DNA from 2 places in the Bacteroides luhongzhouii genome. Region 1 is predicted to be linked to the other one. Evidence: riboswitches for the same ligand, from Rfam matches in the RefSeq annotation. Region 1 holds a riboswitch; the other holds the start of a gene.

Region 1 (4,642 bases):
GCTTTTTAGACCAGAAGGAAACGGGTATCAGCAGCATCAATGTCTTACCCAACAGATATAAATTTGACGCGAAGAAACTAAAAGAATGGGGATTTGAAAACAAGAAGTTGCCTGTCAACTCAATGGTTATCAATCAACCCATCCCCTTCTTTGTAGCTTATAAGACAGAAGTGCAGTTTATCCTGATTATATTCCTCGTATTAGTAGGAAGTCTGATGATTTCCCTGTACTATTATTACCGGACTAAAATACTGAAAAATCACCTTGAAAGAACCACGCAACAATTAAGGGAAGATAAAGAGAAACTGGAAAAGTCTGAAATTGAATTACGTGACGCCAAAGAGCGCGCCGAAGAAGCCAATCAATTAAAAAGTGCCTTTGTCTCGAATATGAGCCACGAGATTCGGACACCGTTAAACGCGATTGTAGGTTTCTCCAGCTTGATTATCGGTTCGGTAGAGCAGAATAATGAACTGAAAGAATACGCGGATATCGTCCAGACTAATTCCAGTTTATTGCTCCAACTGATTAGCGATGTACTGGATATATCACGCCTGGAATCAGGAAAGCTGCAATTCAACTATGGATGGTGTGAGCTAGTGAAGCATTGCCAGAATATGATTACCCTCACCAACCGGAACAAGACAGTGGATGTAGACATCAAACTCCAAATGCCTAAAGAGCCTTACATGCTCTACACGGACCCTTTGCGTCTGCAACAGATTATCATCAACCTGCTGAATAATGCCTTGAAATTCACTCCTGCCGGAGGAAGTATCACGCTGGATTATAAAGTGGACGAAGAAAAGCAATGTATGCTGTTCTCGGTGACAGATACCGGCACGGGAATCCCCGAAGATAAACAGGAACTCGTATTCCAACGTTTCGAAAAGCTGAATGAATTCGTGCAGGGCACAGGGTTGGGACTGGCTATCTGTAAACTGACCATCCAATATATGGGAGGTGATATATGGATTGACAAGAGCTACAAAAATGGCGCCCGATTTATCTTTTCTCATCCCATCAAAAAACAGGAATCAACAGAAAAATGAAAAAAAAACGACTGATTTAGTGTTTTTCTGTTTCTTTTTCGCTTACTTTGCCCCCGTAAAGACAAAGGGGTGCCCCACGAGGGGCTGAGATTATACCCTAGGAACCTGAGGCAGTTAGCACTGACGTAGGGATTGTGTTTCTTCTTATCGCCTTTCTATTTAAGCACGCTCTTTGTATTTACTTTCAACTTATTTATTCTGATAGGACAATGAAAGTACAAGTGAACAACAAAGAGGTGGAAATGACTCCTGACTCTACCCTTACGCAACTGACAGCACAGCTCGAACTTCCGGTTCAAGGCATTGCTATCGCCGTAAACAACAAAATGATTCCCCGTACCGAATGGGAACGTTTCATTCTGCACGAGAACGATAACCTGGTGATTATCAAAGCCGCTTGCGGAGGGTAAGGAGATGATTAGTCTACAATTTATCACGCATCAGACCGAACGGTATTCATACCTCGAATCGGCACGTATGGCACTCGAAGGCGGGTGCAAATGGATCCAGCTACGTATGAAAGACGCTCCTCTCGAAGAAGTGGAGGCAGTAGCCCTGCAACTGAAGCCGCTTTGCAAAGAGCACGAAGCAATCCTGATTCTGGATGACCACGTCGAACTGGCCCAAAAGCTGGAAGTGGACGGTGTACATCTGGGTAAAAAGGACATGCCTATCGACCAGGCCCGCCAAATACTTGGTGAAGCCTTTATTATCGGTGGCACTGCAAACACTTTCGAAGATGTCGTACAACACTATCGTGCCGGAGCCGATTATCTCGGCATCGGTCCTTTCCGGTTTACTACCACTAAAAAGAATCTAAGCCCCGTACTGGGTTTGGAGGGATATTCTTCTATTCTTTCACAGATGAAGGAAGCGAATATCGAAATCCCCGTTGTAGCTATCGGAGGAATCACTTTTGAGGATATTCCTGCCATACTTCATACAGGAGTAAATGGAATAGCCCTGTCAGGAACTATTCTCGGAGCAGATAATCCGGTAGAAGAAACACGTAGAATCATTGAAAGTGATTTATAATTTGTCAAATAATAAATGGGATTTTTTAGGCACGGATTACGCTGTTGCTTTATGCAATCATATTTCTAAAACCGTGAAATCCGTGTAATCCGTGCCTAAAATGACAATATCCCGCAGGGAAACCTTGCCGGGGCGCTACGCCCCTAAATTAGCATTTAAATAATCAACTAAAATATATAGAATGGAAAAGTTAGTAATTGCGGGACGCGAATTTAGCTCCCGTCTTTTCCTGGGAACAGGAAAATTCAATTCCAATGAAGTAATGGAACAAGCTATCCTGGCTTCGGGTACGGAAATGGTAACTGTTGCCATGAAACGAATCGACATGGATAACAAAGAGGACGACATGCTGAAACATATCATTCATCCGAATATTCAGTTATTGCCCAACACCTCCGGTGTACGTAACGCGGAAGAAGCAGTTTTTGCCGCACAACTGGCTCGCGAAGCTTTTGGAACAAACTGGCTGAAACTGGAAATTCATCCGGACCCGCGCTATCTGCTCCCCGACTCTATCGAAACACTGAAAGCTACGGAAGAACTGGTAAAATTAGGCTTTATCGTGTTACCTTATTGCCAGGCTGACCCTGTACTCTGCAAACGTCTGGAAGAAGCAGGCGCAGCTACCGTTATGCCGCTCGGTGCACCCATCGGTACAAACAAAGGATTGCAGACAAAAGAATTCCTGCAAATCATTATCGAACAGGCGGGTATCCCGGTGGTAGTGGATGCCGGTATCGGTGCGCCCAGCCATGCTGCCGAAGCAATGGAACTGGGAGCTTCCGCTGTATTAGTGAATACCGCAATAGCCGTTGCCGGAAATCCGGTAGAAATGGCTAAAGCATTCAAAACGGCTACAGAAGCCGGAAGACAGGCTTACGAAGCAGGATTAGGATTACAAGCCATCGACTTCGTAGCAGAAGCAAGTTCACCTCTAACGGCTTTTCTTGATTAAAACAAATAAACTATGGAACAAAAAATAAAATTCCCCCGCTCGCAGAAAGTCTATTTACCCGGTAAACTTTATCCGAATATCCGCGTTGCCATGCGGAAAGTGGAGCAAGTGCCCAGTGTCAGCTTTGAAGGCGAAGAAAAGATAGCAACACCGAATCCGGAAATATATGTATATGACACCAGCGGACCGTTCAGTGATGCGGAAATGAACATTGACCTCAAAAAGGGACTGCCCCGCATGCGCGAAGAATGGATCGTGGGTCGTGGTGATGTGGAACAACTTCCCGAAATTACTTCGGAATACGGACAAATGAGAAGGGATGATAAAAGCCTCGATCACTTACGTTTCGAACACATCGCCCTGCCCTACCGTGCTAAAAAAGGAGAAGCAATCACCCAAATGGCGTATGCCAAAAAAGGAATTATCACTCCTGAAATGGAATATGTAGCGATCCGCGAAAATATGAATTGTGAGGAACTGGGAATTAAAACTCACATTACCCCCGAATTTGTCCGTCAGGAGATTGCGGAGGGACGTGCTGTACTACCGGCCAACATCAACCACCCGGAAGCTGAACCGATGATTATCGGACGTAACTTCCTTGTAAAAATCAATACGAACATCGGAAATTCGGCTACTACCTCCAGCATCGACGAAGAAGTGGAGAAAGCACTATGGAGCTGTAAATGGGGTGGAGACACGTTGATGGATCTTTCCACAGGAGAAAACATCCATGAAACACGTGAATGGATTATCCGTAATTGTCCCGTACCGGTCGGCACTGTTCCTATTTATCAGGCACTTGAAAAAGTGAATGGCATAGTGGAAGACCTCACCTGGGAAATCTACCGGGACACATTGATTGAACAATGTGAACAAGGGGTAGATTACTTTACCATCCATGCAGGGATTCGCCGTCATAATGTCCATCTTGCCGATAATCGCTTGTGCGGCATTGTCAGCCGTGGAGGAAGTATTATGAGTAAATGGTGCCTCGTACACGATCAGGAAAGTTTCTTATATGATCATTTTGACGATATCTGTGATATTCTGGCACAATATGACGTAGCTGTGTCATTAGGTGACGGACTTCGCCCGGGTTCTATCTACGACGCAAACGATGAAGCGCAGTTTGCCGAACTCGATACCATGGGAGAACTGGTACTCCGTGCCTGGGATAAGAATGTTCAGGCATTTATTGAAGGCCCCGGACACGTTCCGATGCATAAAATTAAAGAGAACATGGAACGTCAGATTGAAAAATGCCATGACGCCCCCTTCTACACGCTCGGTCCGTTGGTGACGGATATTGCTCCCGGATATGACCATATCACGTCCGCTATCGGTGCCGCACAAATCGGATGGCTGGGTACGGCTATGCTTTGCTATGTCACTCCCAAAGAACATCTTGCCTTACCTGATAAAGAAGACGTACGCGTAGGAGTAATCACTTACAAGATAGCTGCTCATGCTGCCGATTTGGCAAAAGGGCACCCTGGTGCACAGGTACGGGACAACGCATTAAGTAAAGCTCGTTATGAGTTCCGATGGAAAGACCAATTCGACCTGTCTCTCGATCCGGAACGGGCACAGACCTATT
Region 2 (4,642 bases), 1.6 Mb from region 1:
ACTCCACGCAAGGAGTTTTTGAACAACGTGTAGCCGCCCTTGAAGGAGGAGTAGCAGGACTGGCAGTGGCTTCAGGAGCTGCCGCTATCACTTATGCTTTCGAGAATATCACTCGCGCAGGCGATCATATTGTGGCAGCCAAAACCATTTACGGAGGAAGTTACAACCTACTGGCACATACCTTGCCCAGCTATGGTATCACAACAACATTCGTTGATCCAAGCGATTTGTCGAACTTAGAAAAAGCTATTCAGGAAAATACGAAAGCCGTATTTATCGAAACCTTGGGAAATCCGAATTCAAATATCATTGATATAGAAGCAGTGGCAGAAATAGCCCACCGCCACAAAATACCTTTGATTATTGACAACACATTCGGAACTCCGTATTTAATCCGCCCTATCGAACACGGAGCAGATATCGTAGTACATTCCGCAACAAAGTTCATTGGCGGACACGGTTCTTCATTGGGAGGAGTCATTGTGGATTCAGGCAAATTCGACTGGGTAGCTTCCGGCAAATTCCCACAGCTGACCGAACCCGATCCATGCTATCATGGCGTACGCTTTGTCGACGCAGCCGGTCCGGCTGCCTATGCAATCCGTATCCGTGCCATTTTGCTGCGCGATACAGGAGCTACCATCAGCCCATTCAACGCTTTTATCCTGCTGCAAGGTCTGGAAACTCTTTCCTTGCGTGTAGAGCGTCATGTGGAAAATGCATTGAAGGTAGTGAATTTCTTAAACAATCACCCGAAAGTAAAGAAAGTGAATCACCCGTCATTATCCAACCATCCTGACCATGCACTGTATCAACGTTATTTTCCGAACGGTGCCGGTTCTATCTTCACTTTCGAGGTAAAAGGCGGACAAGAAGAGGCACACCGTTTCATCGACAGTCTGGAGATTTTCTCCCTGCTTGCCAATGTGGCTGACGTGAAATCATTGGTGATCCACCCGGCGAGCACCACCCATTCACAACTCAATGCCCAAGAGCTAGCCGAACAGGAAATTTATCCAGGCACCGTACGCCTATCCATCGGAACAGAACATATTGATGACCTGATTGCGGATTTGGATCAGGCACTTGCCAAAATCTAACATTCAATCATTGAACTTTCCATGACTGCGAGATGTTATACCTACATAACATTAAAAACATTGCAGTCATGGAAAAATATTTAATACACAGCAACGAACTGCATCTGATAGACGCAGAGAAAATCCATCAAGCCGTAGAAAAGATGGTGGAATCACTCGATTTAGCCGCAGGCTCAACCACAAATTTCGATCTCTATCAGGTTGTGGAAAACTACTTTAAAGATCTAGAGAAAAGGAGAAAGATCAATCATGTACTGGGAATTAAAGAAGATAGATATGAACTAGCCGAAGATTTCGGCATTAAATAAAAGAAAGAAATTTATTCAATCACACCAGACAAGTTTTCCAAAAACGAGGGAGTTCCACTTAATGTGAAACTCCCTCGTTTTTTTGAATAATCAGCGTATAATAATTAATTTCCCTGATGTACTGTAAGTTGTGGGAAAGGGAAGTTGATACCTTTTTCATTGAAGGTTTCGTAAATCGCTTTATTTATATCGAAATAAACACCCCAGTAATCTCCGCTATTTACCCATACACGTGCCACTACATTCACACTGCTGGCGTCCAGCGCATGAAGAGCCACAAAGGGAGCCGGTTCATTCAGGATGCGTTTATCAGCAGCAAGAATTTCATAAACGATTTTCTGCACTTTCTCATAATCTTCTCCATAATCTATACCAACAATCCATTCCACACGGCGGGTTTCCTGATGGCTGTAATTGGTCACTACTCCACTACTCAATGAACCATTGGGAATATAGATCAGTTTGTTGTCCGCGGTAGTAAGGATGGTATGGAATATCTGAATTTCTTTTACCGTACCGGATGATCCCTGCTGTGTTTCTATCCAGTCGCCAACTTTATAAGGTTTGAATAAAAGAATAACCAGTCCGCCGGCAAAGTTCTGCAGATTGCCGGATAAAGCCATACCGACAGCTACACCGGCAGAAGCCAATAAAGCTGCGAACGAAGTGGTTTCAACCCCCAGAGCGCCAACGACAGAAATGATTAACAGAATCGTCAACAGAATATTGACCAGACTTTTAACGAAAGTTTTGATACTTACATCCACTTTTCGTTTATCCATCAGGCGTCTGATAAACTTGTTGAGCATCGAGATGAGGAAACGTCCGACGACAAAGACAAGGACCGCAATCAATATACGTTCTCCGGCACGAATACCGAAATCTATCAGTTGTTGAGTAATCAGCGAAAGTTTATCCAAGCCGTCGGCATTGGCAATCGCTTGTTCCATCAAATTATCTGCGGCCACTTGCACAGAATCCGCAGCTTGTGTTGCTTGCAATAATAGTAGCATAATTAAATTATATATTAAATGAATAAATGCAGTTTTGTTATTTCAACAATTTACAAAGTTATATTGTTTTTAGTGAATCTAAAAGTTTTTTTTTGCTTTCCTCCTGCAAAAGCCGTATTTTTGTAACCGATTCACTGGTAGGGGTGCCTTAACATGACGGGCTGAGAACATACCCATAGAATCTGATCCGGGTAATGCCGGCGTAGAGAACTAATTAGTAAGCAAAATGAAAAAAATTGTATGGATGGCCGTCGCCTTATCGGGCGTAGGCATCACTGTTCATGCACAGACGAGTGCAAAGGATAGTATGAGAGTAGTAAACCTGCAAGAAGTGCAGGTAGTATCCACGCGTGCCACCTCCAAAACTCCCGTGGCATTCACCAATATAGGCAAAGCGGAATTGAAGAAGGTTAACTTCGGACAGGATATCCCTTATCTGTTGAGCATGACTCCTTCTACGTTGACCACATCGGATGCTGGAGCAGGTATCGGCTACACGACCCTTCGCGTGCGCGGAACCGACGGCACACGCATCAACATCACAGTGAACGGCATACCGATGAACGATGCCGAAAGCCATAATCTGTTCTGGGTAAATATGCCCGACTTTTCTTCTTCCGTAAAAGATATGCAAGTGCAACGCGGCGCAGGTACGTCTACCAACGGGGCAGGCGCCTTCGGAGCCAGCGTAAATATGCAGACCGAAGGTGCATCCATGAAGCCGTATGCCGAATTCAACGGTTCATACGGTTCATTCAACACGCACAAAGAAACAGTGAAAGTGGGAACCGGTCTGCTCAATAATCATTGGACGTTTGACGCCCGTCTTTCCAATATCGGTACGGACGGATACATAGACCGTGCTTCGGTAGACTTGAATTCTTACTACCTGCAAGGAGGTTATTTTGCAGAAAACACATCTGTGAAGCTGATTGCATTCGCCGGAAAAGAAAAGACATATCACGCCTGGGGATACGCAACCAAAAAGGAAATGGAGGATTTCGGCAGACGCTACAACCCCTGCGGCGAGATGTACACCGACGCCAACGGCAACAAGCATTTTTATGACGACCAAACGGACAATTATCTGCAAAAGAATTATCAGCTTCTCTTCAATCATACTTTCTCAACAGCCTGGAACTTGAACGTTGCCTTGCATTATACCAAAGGCGATGGCTATTACGAAGAGTACAAAGACGGCAGATCCCTCATAGAATATGGTCTGAAGCCATTCACAATAGATGGGACCGAAATAGCCAAAAGTGATTTAGTCCGTCAGAAGAAGATGGACAACAAATTCGGCGGTGGCGTTTTTTCTCTCAATTATACGGCCAACAGGCTGAATGCGTCTCTGGGAGGTGGTTTGAATCAATACCGGGGCAATAACTTCGGAAGGGTTCCCTGGGTGAAGAATTATGTGGGCACTCTATCTCCCGATCATGAATATTACCGCAATAAATCCAAAAAGACCGATGGCAATATTTATCTGAAAGCAAACTACGATCTTACCAGAGGACTAAGCGCGTATGCCGATCTTCAGTATCGACACATCGACTATACCATCGACGGCAACAATGATAAATATGACTGGAGCAAGAATGCTCTGCGTCCACTGGCAGTAGACAAGAAGTTCGATTTCTTTAACCCGAAAGTCGGATTAAACTGGAATATCACGTCCAACCATCGCGTTTATGCCTCTTTCTCGGTAGCTCAAAAAGAACCGACAAGGAACAATTATACGGATGGCGATCCGGATTCGTATCCAAAAGCAGAAAAACTGCTCGACTATGAAGCGGGATATACTTTCGCCAATCAATGGTTGACGGCAGGCGCAAACTTCTACTACATGGATTATACCGACCAACTGGTTCTGACCGGAGCTTTAAATGACATCGGTGAAGCACTGACCGAAAACGTACCGGACAGTTATCGTATGGGAGTCGAGCTAATGCTGGGAATCAAACCGTGTAAATGGTTTCAATGGGACATAAACGCTACATGGAGCAAAAACCGCATCCAGGATTTTGTAGAAAGCCTGCCGGGTTACCATTATAATGCAGATGGTAGTTCTACTTCCCTCCCGACTGTTCAGATCAAGCATAAAGACACTCACATCGCTTTCTCACCCGACTTCCTATTTAATAACCGTTTCTCATTCATTTATAAGGGATTCGAGGCAGCTCTGCAATCGCAATTCGTCAGCAAACAGTATATGACAAAT

What was found. A riboswitch is a leader RNA that binds a small molecule or an ion and turns the genes downstream of it on or off. The one in region 1 is predicted to bind thiamine pyrophosphate.
Region 2: linked by a shared signal. The riboswitch ahead of GD631_RS01200 (TonB-dependent receptor) and the one ahead of thiS (sulfur carrier protein ThiS) in region 1 are both predicted to bind thiamine pyrophosphate.

What each region holds. Positions count from the first base shown of each region.
Region 1 covers NZ_CP059973.1:4,498,647-4,503,288, forward strand. The annotation lists gene GD631_RS16945 (sensor histidine kinase) at 1-1,052, shown strand, start outside; TPP riboswitch at 1,108-1,201, shown strand; gene thiS (sulfur carrier protein ThiS) at 1,262-1,462, shown strand; gene GD631_RS16955 (thiamine phosphate synthase) at 1,467-2,087, shown strand; gene GD631_RS16960 (thiazole synthase) at 2,269-3,042, shown strand; gene thiC (phosphomethylpyrimidine synthase ThiC) at 3,055-4,642, shown strand, end outside.
Region 2 covers NZ_CP059973.1:325,272-329,913, forward strand. The annotation lists gene GD631_RS01185 (O-acetylhomoserine aminocarboxypropyltransferase/cysteine synthase family protein) at 1-1,100, shown strand, start outside; gene GD631_RS01190 (hypothetical protein) at 1,169-1,408, shown strand; gene GD631_RS01195 (mechanosensitive ion channel family protein) at 1,513-2,421, opposite strand; TPP riboswitch at 2,551-2,647, shown strand; gene GD631_RS01200 (TonB-dependent receptor) at 2,648-4,642, shown strand, end outside.